One region of the Arthrobacter sp. SLBN-100 genome, then DNA from elsewhere that is predicted to be linked to it. Evidence: riboswitches for the same ligand, from Rfam matches in the RefSeq annotation. Region 1 holds a riboswitch; each other region holds the start of a gene.
The links. Region 1 has a riboswitch for S-adenosylmethionine ahead of FBY31_RS05915 (aminotransferase class V-fold PLP-dependent enzyme). Riboswitches for the same ligand answer to the same signal wherever they lie in the genome.
Positions count from the first base shown of each region.

Region 1 (4,322 bases):
TGCACCGGCAGGCAGCTGGATCATCGACACCCCCGGCATCCGCTCATTCGGCCTGGCCCACGTGGACCCGGACCGGATCCTGCGGTCCTTCCCGGACCTCTCCCCCGGCATTGAAGACTGCGAGCGGGGCTGCAAGCACACCACTAACGCCGTGAACTGCGGCCTGGACGCCTGGGTGTCCGGCGGGCATGCCGGAGCCACCGGAGAAGCCCGGCTGGCCTCCCTGCGGCGGCTCCTCGGCACCGACCCCCGGATGGAGGCCCAGGAGACCAAGGAGCTTGGCAGCGTCAACTGACAACGCCGATCTCCCAGCAGAACCGCGCGCAGACGGTAGTTTGGAACCATGATCCAACCCGCTTCAAGCTACAACGATGACCTGCGCCTGGCCCATGTCCTGGCCGACTCGGTGGATGACCAGACCATGGGCCGCTTCAAGGCCCTGGACCTCCAGGTGGAGACCAAGCCTGACCTGACGCCGGTTACCGACGCGGACAAGGCTGCCGAAGAAGCCATTCGCGGCCAGCTTTCCCGTTCCCGCCCGCGCGACGCCGTGCTGGGCGAGGAGTTCGGCAGTACCGGCCACGGGTCGCGGCGCTGGATTATCGATCCCATCGACGGCACCAAGAACTTTGTCCGCGGCGTCCCGGTCTGGGCCACCCTGATCGCGCTGGTGGACGAAGGCGAGCCGGTGGTGGGTGTGGTCAGTGCACCCGCCCTGGGCAAGCGCTGGTGGGCGGCCAAGGGCATGGGGGCCTACATGGGCCGTTCCCTCGCCGCGGCCACGCGGCTGCGGGTGTCCAACGTCTCCAAGCTCTCCGACGCCTCCCTTTCCTATTCCAGCCTGGGCGGCTGGAAGGAACGCGGCAATCTTGACAACTTTCTGGGCCTCACCGAGGACGTGTGGCGGACCCGGGCGTACGGCGACTTCTGGTCCTACTGCATGGTGGCCGAAGGCTCAGTGGACATCGCCTGCGAACCTGAACTGAACCTTTATGACATGGCTGCCCTGGTGCCGATCGTGGTGGAAGCAGGAGGGCGCTTCACGTCCTTGGAAGGCGAGGACGGGCCCTTTGGCGGCAATGCGCTGGCCACCAACTCCATCCTGCACTCCGAGGTGCTCCGCAGGTTGAATCCGGACCTGGACGACCTCCTTTAAACCAGTTCCACCGAACAAACAGCGGCGGGTGCCCCCACAAGGAGGCACCTGCCGTCGTTTGTTCGGCAAAAAGGCCCTTTTCAGCCGCGGCGTAACAAAGCGCTTAACATTCATGCCGGCTTCAAACCTTCCTGCGCCATGTCTTACGCTCTTAACCAGGTCACGAGTGCCAGCGCTAAACCCCGGTTTGCTGGCCGGCAACCCTCCAACCGCGGTGGGGTGCCCCGGGTGACGACCAGGCCGGTCCGGAACGGATGCGGCAAGCGCGGATTCCCGGCAGAGGGAGTCCTTTTTCGAAGTGAGGTCTCTGTGACAACTGCCACCGTCTCCCCCAACGCCACTGCTGCTTCTGTTGCTGCCACGCCTGGAACCATTTTTGATGCCCGCCATGCCGCCGCCGGCCGTCCGCTCGCTGCCGTCACCGGCGCCGAAATCCAGGCGCCGCTGATCCACGGCGGCCACGTCCGTTACGCAAACCTTGACTACGGCGCCTCGGCTCCTGCGCTCTCGGTGGTCTCGGCATACCTGAACGAGATCCTTCCGTTCTACGCCAGCGTCCACCGCGGCGCCGGCTACGCGTCCCAGATCAGCACCTCAGTCTACGAAAACGCGCGCAACATTGTCCGTGAGTTCGTGGGCGGCCGCGCCGGTGACTCCGTGATCTTCACCCGGAACACCACCGATTCGCTTAACCTGCTGGCCGGCTGCCTGCCTGCAACGGACGGACGCCCGGACGGCGACGTCCTCTACCTCGACATCGAGCACCACGCCAACCTGCTGCCGTGGCAGGGCGTCCCGCACCGCAGCATCGTTGCCGCCGACACCATCGCCGGCACCATCGAAGCCATCCGGGCGGAGCTGAAGCAGGGCGGCGTGAGCCTGCTCGCCGTCACCGGCGCGTCGAACGTCACCGGCGAGATCCTTCCCATCCGCTCCCTGGCCGCGCTGGCCCACGAACACGGCGCACGGATCGTGGTGGACGCGGCCCAGCTTGCACCGCACCGCCGCGTGGATATTGCAGCGGACGACGTCGACTACCTCGCCTTCTCCGGCCACAAGCTGTACGCACCTTTCGGTGCCGGCGTGCTGGTGGGCCGCACGGACTGGCTCGACGCGGGAACGCCGCACCTTGCCGGCGGCGGCGCCGTCAAGGAAGCAAGGCTCGACGGCGTCAGCTGGGCCACCGGCCCGGCCCGCCATGAGGGCGGCTCACCCAACGTCCTCGGCGCCGCCACGCTGGCCCGCGCCACACAGGTGATCGCCGGGCTGGACCAGGATCAGTGGCACGCCCATGAATCCGCCATCCGTTCCTTCCTGGTGGAAGGCCTGCAGGAAATCGACGGTGTGACCGTCCACCAGATCTTCAAGGACACCAATCCGGATACGGACACCATTGGAGTGGTCAACTTCTCCGTGGAGGGCTACGACGCCGGGCTGGTGGCGGCCTACCTGTCCGCCGAGCACGGCGTGGGCCTGCGCGACGGCCGCTTTTGCGCCCACCCGCTCCTGAAGCGCCTGGGCCTGCCCTCCGGATCCCTCCGTGCCAGCTTTGGCGTCGGCTCCCGCCTGGAGGACGCCGAACGGCTCCTGGCCGGCATTGCGGCTCTGCGCAGCAAGGGGCTGGGCTGGGACTACGTGGTGGACGCCGGGCGCTGGGTTCCCGCAAACGACACACGGACGTACCCGCACTGGGCACCCAACACTCCGGGAACTGCCGGGGCCGCTCCCTGTCTCGACGACTAAAGCGGCGCTTGGGGTAGATTCAAAGGATACCCAAGGGCATCAGGCGAAGGAGGCCACAAGTGGTACGGGGTGGCCCCAGACTTGATCACGGACGGCGCCGGGAGCTCGGCCAGAGCTTCCAGGACGGTGGCCGGCACTACCAGCGGGTCCGCCCGGGCTATCCGGAAGAATCAGCACGCTGGCTGGTCCCCGCCGCGGCCCGCGATGCACTGGACGCCGGTGCCGGCACCGGCAAATTCACCGAACTCCTGCTTGGTATGGGACTGACGGTCACCGCGGTGGACCCTTCTGCGGACATGCTCGAACAGTTACGCGCGCACTATCCCGCGGCCACGGCTGTGCAGGCCACCGCCGAGGACACCGGCCTGCCCGCGGCTGCCTTCGACGTCGTGAGCGTTGCCCAGGCCTGGCACTGGTGTGACGCCCCCGCGGCAAGCACCGAACTTGCGCGCGTCCTGCGTCCGCACGGAACGCTGGGCCTGGTCTGGAACCAGCTGGACACCTCGGTTCCCTGGGTTCACCGGCTTTCCCGGATCATGCATGCCGGAGACGTTTACAAGCCAGGTTCCCGGCCGCAGGTTGGGCCGGAGTTCAGGGACCTTGAGGGCCACGTGACGCGTTGGCAGGACCGCGTCACCACCACCGATCTCGTGGAACTGACGAAGTCGCGGAGCTACTACCTGCGGGCCGGCGAAACTACCCGCGCAAAGGTGCTGGCCAACCTTGACTGGTATCTGCACGACCACCTGGGCCACAGCCTCGATGAAGAGCTGGAACTGCCCTATCTCACGCTTACCTGGCGGGCCACCAAAGCATAGCGGGGGCGGTTAACCGGTAGGCTTGGTGCTGTGAAGACCAGCGCGCCCTCCTCCTCCATCGAGGACTACGTCAAGGTCATCTACTCCTTCACCGAATGGCAGGACAAGCCCATCACGTCCTCCCAGCTGGCCCAGCGCCTCGGGGTGGCCAATTCCTCGGTGTCCGAGATGGTCCGGAAGCTCAAGGACCAGGGCCTGGTGGACCATCAGCCCTACAGCGCCATCACCCTGACGGACCAGGGCATTCGGCTGGCCCTGTCCATGGTGCGGCGCCACCGCCTGATCGAGACCTACCTGGTCCAGCAGCTGGGCTACAGCTGGGACGAGGTCCACGACGAAGCCGAACTCCTGGAGCACGCCGTCTCGGACACGTTCATCGAACGAGTTGCCACCAAGCTTGGCGACCCGCAGCGCGATCCCCACGGTGACCCGATCCCCACAGCCGAAGGCACAGTCCTGATGCCCCGCGCCCACCTGATGGGTGAGCTGGACCAGGGGCACACCGGCAGGATCACCCGCATCAGCGACGAAAACCCGGACCTGCTGCGCTACCTTTCGGCAGAGGAAATCGACCTCGACGCCGAAGTGGAGGTGGTGGGCCGCAA
Region 1 is NZ_VFMY01000001.1:1,272,681-1,277,002, forward strand. Features, by position in the region: gene rsgA (ribosome small subunit-dependent GTPase A) at 1-295, shown strand, start outside; gene hisN (histidinol-phosphatase) at 344-1,156, shown strand; SAM riboswitch class IV at 1,315-1,428, shown strand; gene FBY31_RS05915 (aminotransferase class V-fold PLP-dependent enzyme) at 1,466-2,899, shown strand; gene FBY31_RS05920 (class I SAM-dependent methyltransferase) at 2,959-3,717, shown strand; gene FBY31_RS05925 (metal-dependent transcriptional regulator) at 3,748-4,322, shown strand, end outside.

Region 2 (4,322 bases), 1.3 Mb from region 1:
GGCCGGCTCGGCCTGACAGTGGACGGACACCCCGAGATTTTCCCGGTCAACTATGTGGTGCACCGCCGGAGCATCGTGTTCCGGACCTCCGGCGTCACCAAGCTGTGGAGTGCCAAGGCGGAACGGCCGGCCGCCCTTGAGATCGACGGCTACGACCCCCACACCGAAGAGGCATGGAGCGTGGTGGTGCGCGGGGACACGGGCATCATTGAGGACCAGGCTGACAAGGACGCCGTGGACAGCCTGGGGCTGGAGCCGTGGCAGCCGGGCGAGAAAGCCCACTACATCAGGTTGACAGCCCGGGCCCTCACGGGGCGCCGCTTCAAGGTGAACAAACCTGACATCTGGAACACCCGCACCACGGACCGCCGGCGCTCTTCTTTCGAGTAGTTGCCGGTGCCTCCCCGGATGCTAGGCGGCCGGATGCTTTGAGAGTTGCGCTTCAAGCCCGGACAGCAGGATGGTGAGTCCCTGGTCGAGTTCGGCGGAACCCTCGTACTCAGCGAGGTTTGGCGCCAGTGCCCTCAGCCGGGGGAACTCCTTGGCTGGCAGCCGGTGCAGGCCGAGCCGCAGCAGCGCTTCGTTTTCTTCCGGATCCACCACGTATTCCTGCAGTTCGTTCAGGATGTGGCCATAGAGGAAACCGTAGTAGGCGCGGTAGACGTGCAGCGCATCTGCGGCAGTAAACCCTGCCCCGATCAGCAGGGAGAGGATCTGCTCCAGGGGACGCAGTGTGCCCAGGGGACGCAGGCCCAGCGGTGTGGAGAGCGGCCTTGTCACCAGCAGCGGCACCACATTGGGGTGCTGGAGCGCGAGCAGTCGCAAGTTGTGCGCGATGCCCCGGAGCTGCTCTTTCCAGTCCGGGTCCTCTGGATGGATGGCGAGCTGGTTGAGGACCAGCTCGGACACTCCGTCAAGCAAGGCAGCCCGGTTCTCCGCATAGCGGTAGAGGCTCATGGGGTCACGGCCCAGCTCCTGGCCCAAGCGGCGCATTGTCAAGGCATCCAGCCCTTCAGCGTCCACCAGTTCGAGCGCTTTGGCCAGCACCAGCTCGCGGCTGAGCCGGGCCTTCCGGCCGCGGCCTTCGGTGTCTGGAGTCTTCGGCGGGGACATGTGTTTTACCGTTCGTGAGCCGGCAGCAAGGGGTGTCCGAAGGTAATTCCAGACGCTTGCTGTATTTGTAGTCTACGAGTAAAGTCTACAGCGTAGACAAGGTGTTAGCGCCGCCTTGAACGTTTCGATTCCCAAAGACTCGATCAACACTCCATTGCCTTGTGCAGGGCTTTGAGGTTCCCGCTGCTGTAGCCGAACGGCGGCACCACGCACGTAGCGAAGGGACGCCGTCATGGCACATTCGCAGTTCGACACTTTCCTCCAAGAAGCCACCCACTTGGATAAGGCCTACGATCACAGCCTCGACGATGACGGGCTTTACGGCCTGTATACCAGCTGGTGCTTCATCAACCAGCAGACGCCCGGCCAAGAGTCCGTCTTCTGGGCAGCCATGAAACACCGTATGCCGGCAGGCCACAACGGCTTGCGCATGAAGGGTCCGGCAGCCGCCGACTACATCCTTACAAGCTACCCCGGCCTGGTCTAAGAGCGGGAACATGGAAAGGCGTGAACAGCTGCCCCCGGCGGGCAGCGTTCACGCCTTTCGCGTTTCCGCTACTTGCCCCCAAGGTGCTCCTCAAGTGGGGATGACGCGGAAGACGAACCGGGCTGGCTCTCCAGTGCGGCGGGTGCTGGCGCGCTGATGGGGCCCCTAAGAAACCGGCGGATAGCAGCGGCGGAGGCCAGGCGCGTTCGCCGCCCGTGGCGACTCCCGCCGTCGAACGTTCCAGGATTCACGCGGTAACGCCCCCCCAAGCTGCCTCACGGCGCTTCAGTTACGCAACATGACGACGGCGGCGGTGCGGCCCCGCGCGCCAAGTGTTACGTTTCTGGGGAGTAATGAGTACCGGCGCCAAGCCCTGACTGGCCGGTCGGCAACCCTCCTTCCGCGGCGGGGTGCCTCAGGTGAATACTCGGCATATCGACCGATTCGAGTTGCAAGCGTGAGAGAAGGAGATCCGTCGTGTCCGACGCACCTGCCCCTGAAGAGAAACTGTCCTACCGCCTCATCAGCGGGGCGGATGACCGCGCGTTCTGCGAGCGGATCTCGGCCGCCTTGGCCGAGGGCTATGTGCTGCACGGCAGCCCGGCAGCAACCTTCAACGGCAGCAGCGTCATTGTGGCCCAGGCCGTAGTCCTGCCGGCTGCCATCGCGTCCGCCGATGCCGCCGTCGCCACCGCTGTTGATGACCTGGAAGGGGCCAGCGAGGACCTCGAATTCGACGGCGAGGGCCACGCATGAGCTACGCAGGGGACCTCACCCCCCAGGAAGCCTGGGACAAGCTGCAGCAGGGCGCCATCCTCGTGGACGTGCGCACCGAGGGCGAATGGGCCCACATCGGCATCCCCGACACCAAGGCCACTGACAATGATCCGCTGTTCATTCAGTGGACCTTCCCCGGCGGCATCCCCAACCCCGATTTCATCAAGGACTTGAGCCTGCAGGCCCCCGAGAATCCTGCAACTGAACTGGTCTTCCTGTGCCGCTCCGGCCAGCGTTCCATCGCCGCCGCCATCGCCGCCACGCAGGCAGGATTCACCTCCTACAACGTCCTGGAAGGCTTCGAAGGCGAGCCGGACCGTTACGGCGAACGCACCGTCAACGGCTGGAAAAACCGCGGCCTGCCTACCAACCTGGGAAAGAACTAAGTGACCTTCAACGAAGACGCCGCGGGCTGGAGCCCCGATACCCAGGCCGTCCGCGGCGGACTGGACCGCACCAACTTCCAGGAAACCAGCGAGGCGATGTTCCTGAACTCGGGCTTCGTGTACGAATCCGCCGCCGCTGCCGAACGGGCCTTCACCGGCGAGGACGAACGCTTCGTCTACTCCCGCTACGGCAACCCCTCGGTGGCCACATTCCAGGAGCGGCTCCGCCTCCTCGAGGGCACCGAGGCGTGCTTTGCGACGGCGTCCGGCATGTCCGCGGTTTTCACCGCCCTGGGTGCCCTGCTGGCTGCAGGCGACCGGGTGGTTGCAGCCCGCTCGCTCTTTGGCTCCTGCTTCGTGATCCTCAACGAGATCCTGCCGCGGTGGGGCGTGGAGACTGTGTTCGTGGACGGCCCTGATCTGGACCAGTGGCGCGAGGCCCTGTCCCAGCCCGCCACCGCCGTGTTCTTCGAGTCGCCGTCAAATCCCATGCAGGAGATCGTGGACATTGCGGCGGTGAGCGAACTCGCCCACGCCGCAGGTGCCACGGTCGTCGTCGACAATGTCTTTGCCACTCCCCTGCTGCAACGCTGCGGCCAGTTGGGCGCCGACGTCATTGTCTACTCCGGCACCAAACACATCGACGGCCAGGGCAGGGTCCTGGGCGGCGCCATCCTGGGCACCAAGGAATTCATCGAGGGCCCGGTAAAGCAGCTCATGCGGCACACGGGCCCCTCCCTATCCCCCTTCAACGCGTGGGTCCTCACCAAGGGCCTCGAGACCATGGCCTTGCGCGTCAATCACTCCTCCGCCTCCGCGCTGAGGATCGCGGAATGGCTGGAGCGGCAGCCGGCGGTGAGCTGGGTGAAGTACCCGCTGCTGAAGTCGCACCCGCAATACGAACTGGCCGCAAAGCAGATGAAGGCCGGCGGAACGGTGCTCACCCTTGAACTGGCGACGACGGGTGGCCGCTCAGGCAAGGAAGCCGCCTTTGCACTGCTGGACGCCTTGCGGATCATCGACATCTCGAACAACCTCGGGGATTCCAAGTCCCTGATCACCCACCCTGCCACCACCACGCACCGGGCAATGGGACCTGAGGGCCGCGCTGCCATCGGTCTCAGCGATGGTGTGGTGCGGCTGTCCGTGGGGCTCGAGGACGTGGACGACCTGATTGGCGACCTGGAACAGGCGCTCAAGCAGATTTAGCGCCGGCTGGCACGAGGTCCCGGTTCCGCTCCAGCACCGCGGCCATATGCCGCTTGCTGCTCCTTCGCTGGATCTGACGCAAGCTACACAAATGGCCCCGGCCCCCTCGCTGGATCTCCGCGACTGTACCGGAAGTCCGGCAGCCGTTGCCGTGGTCTCAGAGGTCCTGTACGAAGAGTTGGACGGCCACCTCGTCGCCTTCACTGATCCGCGCTTTATCCCTGATGTCCTTTTTGACGGGCAGGAGGTATGAGCCGCTCTTGGTGTCACGGAAGAGCGAAGTCTGCCAGGAGTGCCCCGCGACCTTTGCCATGACTTTGATCGAGCCGAAGGCCTTGCTGGCACCGGCA
Region 2 is NZ_VFMY01000001.1:2,576,624-2,580,945, forward strand. Features, by position in the region: gene FBY31_RS12015 (pyridoxamine 5'-phosphate oxidase family protein) at 1-390, shown strand, start outside; gene FBY31_RS12020 (TetR/AcrR family transcriptional regulator C-terminal domain-containing protein) at 412-1,113, opposite strand; gene FBY31_RS12025 (hypothetical protein) at 1,346-1,600, shown strand; SAM riboswitch class IV at 1,950-2,064, shown strand; gene FBY31_RS12030 (DUF1737 domain-containing protein) at 2,078-2,356, shown strand; gene FBY31_RS12035 (rhodanese-like domain-containing protein) at 2,353-2,763, shown strand; gene FBY31_RS12040 (O-succinylhomoserine sulfhydrylase) at 2,764-3,972, shown strand; gene FBY31_RS12045 (DUF1905 domain-containing protein) at 4,130-4,322, opposite strand, start outside.
Region 2: linked by a shared signal. The riboswitch ahead of FBY31_RS12030 (DUF1737 domain-containing protein) and the one ahead of FBY31_RS05915 (aminotransferase class V-fold PLP-dependent enzyme) in region 1 are both predicted to bind S-adenosylmethionine.

Region 3 (4,322 bases), 3.2 Mb from region 1:
TCATCAGCGCCTCGGTGATGGCGATGTAGCTGTTGGCGTCGAACCGCTGGACCAGCTTCGTGCCCTGATGGTCCAGGTAGCTCTCCACCTGGTAGCGGCCGCGCGCCGCGAGCTGCCCGCCTTGGAGGGGCGATTCGGGGGCCTGCGGTGCCCGGCCGAAGCGTCCGTCCAGCTCCAGCGGCGAACGGTACGTGATATGGGCAATGCGCCGGGCCAGGGCAAGGCCATCCTCCGGGGACGGCCCGCCGTAGTAGTCACCGCCGTTGAAGTTGGCGTCCTGGCGGATGGCGAGCGTCTGTGCCTGCGCGAAGGCGATCTGCTCGGCGGTGCTCGCAGCCCCCACGGAAATCACGGCGCAGCGCTGCACCCGTTCCGGATACGTCACCGCCCATTCCAACGCCCGTGCGCCGCCCATGGACCCGCCCAGGACCGCAAACCAACTGCTGATGCCCAACTGGTCCGCCAGGCGGGCCTCCGCCTCGGTAGTGTCCCGGAGCGTCACCAAGGGGAAACGGGAGCCCCAGGGCTTGCCGTCGGGTGCGGGCGACGACGGCCCGGTGGAGCCGTAACAGCCGCCCACAATGTTGATTGATACGACGAAGAACCGGTTGGTGTCCACCGGTGCACCCGGTCCGGCGAGCTGTTCCCACCAACCGGGCTCATCACTGTCGCCCCTGGTCACGTGGGTACTGCCGGTGAGCGCGTGCTCGATCAGGACTGCGTTGCTGCCGTCCTCGTTGAGCGTGCCCCACGTCTCGTAGGCCAGGGTGACATCCGGCAGGAATCCGCCGGCCTCCAGCTTCAGCCCACCGATGGAGGCATAGCGGACAATCCCATGCTCGGGAACGGTGGTACGGGTGACGGTAACCGTCATGGCAAGACCTCTTCTACGCGCTTGCCCGCCGTCGTCTGACCGGCAGGCCAGGTCTTCACCCGGGGCACCCCACCGCGGTAGGAGGGTTGCCGGCCAGCAAGCCGGGGCTGTCACTGGCACTCATGACCTGCATCGAGTGTACGAAACAGCCCCCGCCTGCCGCCAAGAGTGTGACCGGTTGTGACATCGCGGCTTGCCACCGCGCTTGGGTGCCTTCGGTTCGTGCCTGGGTTTCGATCAGGCGCCGCTGGCCTCCTTGGCCGCCCTGAAACCGGCTTCGAGGTCAGCCAGGATGTCATCGATGTGCTCGATGCCCACGGAAAGGCGCACAAGCCCGGGGGTCACGCCGGCAACTTGCTGCTGGTCCGGCGAGAGCTGGCTGTGCGTGGTCGACGCCGGATGGATCACCAGGGAGCGGACGTCGCCGATGTTTGCCACGTGGGAGTGCAGCTCCAGGGCGTCAACGAAGCGCTTGCCCGCATCGGCCCCGCCGGCCAGGTTGAACGAGACAATGGCCCCCGTACCCTTCGGGCCGTACTTGCGGCCCCGCTCGTACCAGGGGCTCGAGGGCAGCCCGGCGTAGGCGACGGATTCGACGTCGCCACGGGCTTCCAGCCACTGGGCAACTTCCACGGCGTTGGCCACGTGCCGTTCCACCCTCAGGCTTAGCGTCTCCAGTCCCTGGGCGATCAGGAAGGCGTTGAAGGGCGACACGGCCGAACCGAGGTCGCGCAGCAACTGGACCCGGGCCTTGAGGATGTAGGACAGGTTGGCGCCCAGGGCGCCGTCGGCGCCGAGGTCACGGGCGTACACCAGCCCGTTGTAGGTGGGGTCCGGGGTGTTGAAACCGGGGAACTTCTGCGGGTCCTTGCCGAAATCGAACTTTCCGGAGTCCACTATCACGCCGGCGATGGCGGCACCGTGGCCGCCCAGGTACTTGGTGGCCGAGTGCAGCACAATGTCCGCTCCCCACTCCAGCGGCCGGATCAGGTACGGGGTGGACAGGGTGTTGTCCACGATCAGGGGCACCCCTGCGTCATGGGCAACCTGGGACACGCCTTCGATGTCCAGGACGTCCTGCCGCGGGTTGGAAACTACCTCGCCGAAGAAGAGTTTGGTGTTGGGCTGGACAGCGTCACGCCACTGGTCCAGGTTGTCCGGGTCCGCCACAAAGGTGACCGAGATACCGAACTTCTTCAGCGTGTGCGCGAAGAGGTTGTAGGTGCCGCCGTATAGGCTCGGGCTGGCGACGATGTGGTCCCCCGCCTCGGCAATGTTCAGGACGGCGAAAGTTTCGGCGGCCTGCCCGGAGCTGAGCAGCAGCGCGCCCAGGCCGCCTTCAAGGCTCGCGATCCGCTGCTCAACCGCCTCCTGCGTGGGGTTGCCGATCCTCGTGTAGATGGGCGCCAGCTCGGCCAGGGCGAAGCGGTTGGCAGCGCTTTCCGCGCTGGGGAACACAAAGGACGTGGACTGGTAGATGGGGAGGGCACGGGCGCCGGTGGCGCTGTCCGGCACTTGCCCGGCGTGGATCTGGCGGGTTTCGAAGGACCATCCGTTGGACAATTCAAGGCTCCTTTGACAGGGGCCCCCGGCATGCTCGAAGCACCGCGGGCCGCGCTTGCCATCCGGCCCTTGCCGGACAGCCAGGTCCTCACCCGGGGCACCCCACCGCGGTTGGAGGGTTGCCGGCCAGCGAGCCGGGGCTTGATGCTGGCACTCATGACCTGAGCTCAGTGTAGGAACACAAACACGGCGCCGGACAGGATTGTGACGAACATGGTCCTGAAGATTTCGGCAGACCCTGGTTTGTGGGGGTTCACCAGCCAAAATCCCAGTAAGGCTACCCTTAGCTGAGAGCCTGATCACAAAGTGCCAAGATGATGGCATGCGCATGGATCACGTCTCTTACGCCTGTGAACACGATGGCCTGGCGGCCACTACCGAACGAATTTCCTCTGCCCTCGGCGTTGAGGCAGTGAAGGGTGGGGTACACCCCCGGTTCGGCACCCGGAACATGATTATCCCGCTCGCCGGCCACAAGTACCTCGAAGTCGTGGAGGTCCTGGACCACCCCGCTTCAGACAAGGCCCCCTTCGGACAGGCTGTCCGTGCCCGCTCTGCTGCGGGCGGCGGCTGGATGGGCTGGTGCGTCGAAGTGGACGACCTGGTCCCCTTTGAAGAGCGGCTGGGACGTTCCGCAGTGAACGGCAACCGGAAATTTCCGGACGGCCGCGAACTCGTCTGGAAGCAGATCGGCATCCTCGGTTTGATCGCCGACCCCCAGGTTCCCTACATGCTTAAGTGGGAGGGCGATCCGTCCCTGCACCCGTCCAATGCCTACGACAGCAACGTCAAGATGAGCTGCCTGACCATTGCCGGATCGGCGGCGCGCGTCACCGAGTGGCTGGGCGAGCCGGTAGAGAAGCCGCTCGAAGACGTGGCCGTTGACTGGGTGGCACCGCACGGGACGCCCGGAATCCTGTCCGTCACCTTCGAAACCGCCACCGGAGCAGTCACAATCTGACTTTCCTTCCGATGCCCGGGCCGCCGCGCCCGGGCATCGCTGTGGTGCGCCCGGGTTACCGCTTGGGCACCCTGTCCCCCCAAACTTCGGCCGCCATCAGCCGGTGACAACGGCGTCACCAGCTGATGGCGGCCGAATCCATTTCCTGCCGAACCCGGCCCCCTTAGCTCAAACAAGCTTCTGCTGGAGCCCCTGCTCGCGGAGCCCGCCAAAGTGTCATACCCTCCGGCGATGATTTTGGTATGGAAACGAATCCGGCGGTGTTGCAGGTGGAGGAAGCCACTTGTGCTGCCGCTGCGCTCTCGGAGGCGCCCGGTTTTGTCAGACCCCCACACGATGATGGAGGTATGGAAACCAATCCGTTGGTGGTGCAGGCTGAGGAAGCCTCTTGTGCCTCGATCGCTGCCCGTTCGGAGGCGGCCGGTTTTGTCAGACCTCCACACGATGATGGAGCTATGGTGGCGAATCCGGTGGTGGTGCAGGCGGAGGAAGCGGTTGATGCTTCGGTCGCTGCCCGTTCGGAGGCGCCCGGTTTTGTCAGACCTCCACACGATGATGGAGGTATGGAATTGAACCCGGCAGTGGTGCAGGCGGAGGAAGCGGTTGAGGCTGCTGTCGCTGCGTTCATGGCTGCACTGGGCGGCGAAAGTTCTGCCGCTTCCGAGGGCGCTGTCCCTGGCGGGCCCGACGATGATCCGTTGCAGCGCTTGGTTGATGCGGCGTTGGATGTTTTAGCCGAGGTGGCGAGGTCGGAGGCGAAAATCGCGGCGGTGAAGGCGCTGGCGGTGGCGGTCCTGGCCGGGGCCACGAAGGCGTTGAACGGCCCTGCGTCGTCTCCGCAGGAAGCGACGGCGCAGGACCGGTCCCTGGTGGCCGAGGTCGGGTGCGCGCTGGCGATTGGTGACCGGGCCGCGGGGGCGTTGC
Region 3 is NZ_VFMY01000001.1:4,485,568-4,489,889, reverse strand. Features, by position in the region: gene metX (homoserine O-acetyltransferase MetX) at 1-874, opposite strand, end outside; SAM riboswitch class IV at 887-1,002, opposite strand; gene FBY31_RS20590 (bifunctional o-acetylhomoserine/o-acetylserine sulfhydrylase) at 1,112-2,437, opposite strand; SAM riboswitch class IV at 2,484-2,599, opposite strand; gene FBY31_RS20585 (VOC family protein) at 2,760-3,398, shown strand; gene FBY31_RS20580 (HNH endonuclease signature motif containing protein) at 3,962-4,322, shown strand, end outside.
Region 3: linked by a shared signal. The riboswitch ahead of FBY31_RS20590 (bifunctional o-acetylhomoserine/o-acetylserine sulfhydrylase) and the one ahead of FBY31_RS05915 (aminotransferase class V-fold PLP-dependent enzyme) in region 1 are both predicted to bind S-adenosylmethionine.

Region 4 (4,322 bases), 2.3 Mb from region 1:
ATCCGCAGCCATCGGCGAGGCCGAGGAGCCGGAGCGGATCGAGAAGTTCCTGAACGACTCCGACCCGGCAGCCAAAGCAGCCATCGAAGGTCAGTAAACAGCAACGCGGGGTCACTTTCCGCCCTCTCCGGCCGCCGGATTGGGCTGAAAGTGACCCCGCCTTGGGTTAAAGTGCGACGGCGGGCGGTCGCCTTTCGAAAAGGTGACCGCCCGCCGTCGTTCCCTAAGCGGTGGTTGAGCCTGTCGAAACCTGATTTCGGCGAGCTCAACCAGCGTATGGCTATGCCTTCTGGAGCCCGGTGCGTGCCATGGCGTCGGCGTAAGCCACGCGCATGGCCTCGAGGTATTCCTCCTGGCGGGCGGGCGAACCTGCGAAGGCGCGGCCGCTGAGGGAGCGCACCTTGTAGGTCTTCAGGCCGCGGCGCCAGAGCAGCGGAACTTCGGTCTTCAGCAGCAGGTTCGCCAGGCGGTTGGCTTCCGTGCCGTGCGCTACGATCACGGAAGCCCGGGGGACCAGGGCCAGGAACTTAAGCAGCGGCTTCAGGCCGGCGGACACCTGGTCCGGGGTGAACTTCCCGTTCGGCTCCCCGGGGATGTGCCAGGGGTGGACGTTCCAGGGCATCACGTACTCCGGGCGAAGCCCCAGCTTCCACTGGATTCCGAGCATCCGGGTGGCGGCGTCGTGGTCCCCGGCCGTGATGAAACCGGACTTATCGGCCTCGCCGATGTTCGAGTACAGGCTGATGATCCGGCACTCGTCGACGTCGTGCATGGGGTCTACGTAGGGCACTGCCGTGCCGGGCTTGGCCTCCTGCAGGGAATCGCACAGTTCGTTGACGGCTGCAACATTGGGTTCGTAGCGGCGGTTCAGAAGCTGCTCATGGAAAGATTCGGGTGCCAGGGCTGTCATGTAGGGCTGGGTCTCCTGCGGGGATTGGTGTTGCTGCCACCGCGAAAATGGGCGCACGATGGCGCAACAGATCCGAGGTGGTTGAAATGGGGCGGACCGATTCCTGGTCGGCCTTTACCAGTTTAGCAAGCCGCGCAAAACGAAACGCCGGTCCCGCGCACCCGATCCAAGCGGGGCACGGAACCGGCGGGTCCGGTGTGCTGTTGCCGGCTACCAGAGGCGCTTGGTGGCCCGGCGCGCACCCTCGCCCAATGCTTCCAGCTTGGCGAAAGCGATCTGCGGGTGCACCCTGCCGCCCAGGCCGCAGTCGGTGGACGCGATGATGTTCTCCCGGCCCACCACCTCCGCGAAGCGGACAATCCGGTCTGCCACCAGGTCGGGGTGCTCCACCACGTTGGTGGCGTGCGAAACGACGCCGGGAATGATGACCTTGCCCTCGGGGAGCTTGGTGTCCTCCCAGACCCGCCACTCGTGTTCGTGACGGACGTTGGCGGCCTCGAAGGAGTAGCCGCCGGCGTTGACCTGCAGCACTGATCCGAGGATGTCCGCGAAGGGAATGTCCGTGGTGTGCGGTCCGTGCCAGGAGCCCCAGCACACGTGCAGCCGGATCTGCTCCTGCGGGAGGTCACGCAGCGCCCAGTTGGTGGCCTCCACCCGCAGCTGGATGAACTTCAGGTAGTCACCAAGAGCAGGCTCAGGGTTGATCTGGTCCCAGCTTTCGGCAAGTGACGGATCATCGAGCTGGACCGTGAGTCCGGCATCGATAATAGCCTTGTATTCCTCACGCATGGCGTCGGCGCATGCGTACAGCAGTTCCTCGTCGGTCTTGTAGTACTCATTGGCAACCCGTGCGCAGGACCCGGGGGAGAGCGAGGCCACAAAGCCCTCGGACAGCCCTGCGGCGGCCAGCCCGCTCTTCAGGTTCTTGACGTCGGAGGCTACCAGGTCGTGCCCGGTGTAGGTGAGGGGCCCTGCGATCTTGGGCTGGGAAACGCTCTTGCGGTGAGCCAGGATGCCGGCGGACGGGTCATTGTAGGCATCGTTGAACTTCTGCCGGTCACGACGGTCCGGGAAGGAGGTCAGGACAATGTTCCCGGGGGAGGACCGGCGCACCTGGGTATCAGCCCAACGGTCCACGTCCGTCGCTTCGAGGCCGCCAAGCCGGGCGAAGGAGTAGTTCCACCAAGCCCCGTAGTCAACGGAACTGGACATCGTGTGCCCATATTCGCCGTCGTTGGCGATATCGATGCCCAAGTCCTTCTGGCGCTGCACCACGTCCGCCACTGAGGCTTCCAGCAGGTCAAGGAATCCAGTGGTGATGCCCTCCTGCTCCTTGGCGGCGTTGGCGGCAATCAGCTCAGGTGTGCGGGGCAAAGATCCTGCATGGGTGACGCGGATGTGGTCTGTATTGAGGGACACTGGAATTCCTTTCCATCGGTCCTGGCAGTAGCACCTTCGCAGGCAGGTGGTAGCTGCAAATCAGCGGGGTTGCTGCGGCGTCAACGATCCAGGTCTCTCGGCCGCTCCGGATGGTTCACTCTCACTTAATTCCAAAGACTTCCCGGGAGCAAATCCGGTCCGGATTGTTTCGCACGTCAGGGGAGGCGGACGTACTTTCCGGACCGTAATAACTGGATACGCACTCCTGTTATATGCATTGACAGGTTTCGTTTAGCTTGGTTGGCTCTTGTCACAGGCCGCAATGGGGGACATGGCGGACTGGACGCACCCAATGCACTCGAAAGAGGTAACGCACCGTGAGAAAAACCCTGGCAACTTTCAGGACCCTGGCCGTTTCCGGAGCCCTGGCAGTGGCAGCAGTGACAGCACCCGCACCGGCGATGGCCGTAGGCGAAGGCCCCAATTACGACGGGAACGGCCAGATCACCACCTCGAAGCTGGCCACTTATGACCAGATGGTTTCGTTCCTCAAAGACCAGGACGCCCGCCAGCCGGCGATGGAGCTGGAGGTCATCGGGCAGACGGTGAAGGGCCGCGACATCCACCTGGTCAAGTACATCTCCGATCCGGCCAAACCCACCATCCTTTACCTGACGCAGCAGCACGGCAATGAACAGCTCACTACCGAAGGCGCCTTGGAATTCGTCAAGCACCTCGGCACCGGCAAGTCAGGGGGCGTCCTTGACGGCGCGAACATCCTCATCGTTCCCATGCTGAACGCAGACGGTGCCATGGGTGATGTGAACTTCTCCCTGGACGGCTACCAGGCCAAGGGTGAGCGCAACATGACCCGCTACAACGCTGAAGAGGTGGACCTCAACCGTGACCATGTGGAGAAAATCCAGCCGGAAACCCAGGCGCTGCACAACAACGTGATGCGCAAGTACCGGATCGACTACATGATCGACCTGCACCACCAGGGCACCCGCAGCCAACGTGATGGAGAGCTTGTATCCGGCTCAATCCTGTACCCCACCACCCCCAACGCCGACCCGGCCGTTGTGGAGAAGTCCAAGCAGCTGGGCGCTGTGGTGTTCCGCAACGTCGACTCCACCGGCTGGGGCCACCTTGGCAAGTACGTGGGCGGCAGTGCCGAAACCATCAGCCGCAACGGCATCGCGGTCGAATACGGCATCGCAACCCTGCTGTTTGAAATGCGCGGCATGTCAGACCACTACCTGGACGGGTACGCCCTGGGCCTGCGCAGCAACGGGTACCTGATCAAGCAGACGGTGACCACGCTGACCGCCACGGCCGCAGCCATTGCCGACGGGTCAATTGCCGACGCCGACACCTCCTTCTGGGACAGCCTCGCCACCCAGACCTCCCGCCCGGGCGAGGAGGCCGACGGCGAGTAGCAGGCGTTGCCGTCCGCCGCGGCCCTGGAGTCCTTTTACTCCGCAAGACGGGCCGCGGCGGGCCAACGGGTGGACGAAGTCCCCTATCGGCTAAACTTGGGTGGTAAGGGCCCCGGAACTCTTGCATCGCTGTGCTGCCCCGCGGACCAGCGAAGGCCGGTCGATTCGGGGCATTCTCATGAACGGCGCTGTACAGGGCCGCCACGTTTGTGGCCGGGCCCGGCAGCCCGAACGAATGGGGGAGGATCCCATGCCAGCAATTGTGATCGTAGGAGCCCAGTGGGGCGACGAAGGAAAAGGCAAAGCGACCGACCTGCTGGGCGGCCGCGTTGACTACGTCGTCAAACCCAACGGCGGCAACAACGCCGGGCACACCGTCGTCGTAGGCGGTGAAAAATACGAACTCAAGCTGCTTCCGGCAGGCATCCTCAGCCCCAACGCCGTCCCCATTATCGGCAACGGCTGCGTGGTAAACCTCGAGGCACTCTTCCAGGAGATTGAGGGCCTCCAGGCGCGCGGCGCCGACACCTCAAAGCTCCGCGTCTCCGCCAACGCCCACCTCGTGGCCCCGTACCACCAGGTGCTGGACAAGG
Region 4 is NZ_VFMY01000001.1:3,589,505-3,593,826, forward strand. Features, by position in the region: gene FBY31_RS16605 (DUF3151 domain-containing protein) at 1-97, shown strand, start outside; gene FBY31_RS16610 (uracil-DNA glycosylase) at 281-910, opposite strand; gene FBY31_RS16615 (cobalamin-independent methionine synthase II family protein) at 1,121-2,329, opposite strand; SAM riboswitch class I at 2,339-2,446, opposite strand; gene FBY31_RS16620 (M14 family zinc carboxypeptidase) at 2,668-3,729, shown strand; gene FBY31_RS16625 (adenylosuccinate synthase) at 3,980-4,322, shown strand, end outside.
Region 4: linked by a shared signal. The riboswitch ahead of FBY31_RS16615 (cobalamin-independent methionine synthase II family protein) and the one ahead of FBY31_RS05915 (aminotransferase class V-fold PLP-dependent enzyme) in region 1 are both predicted to bind S-adenosylmethionine.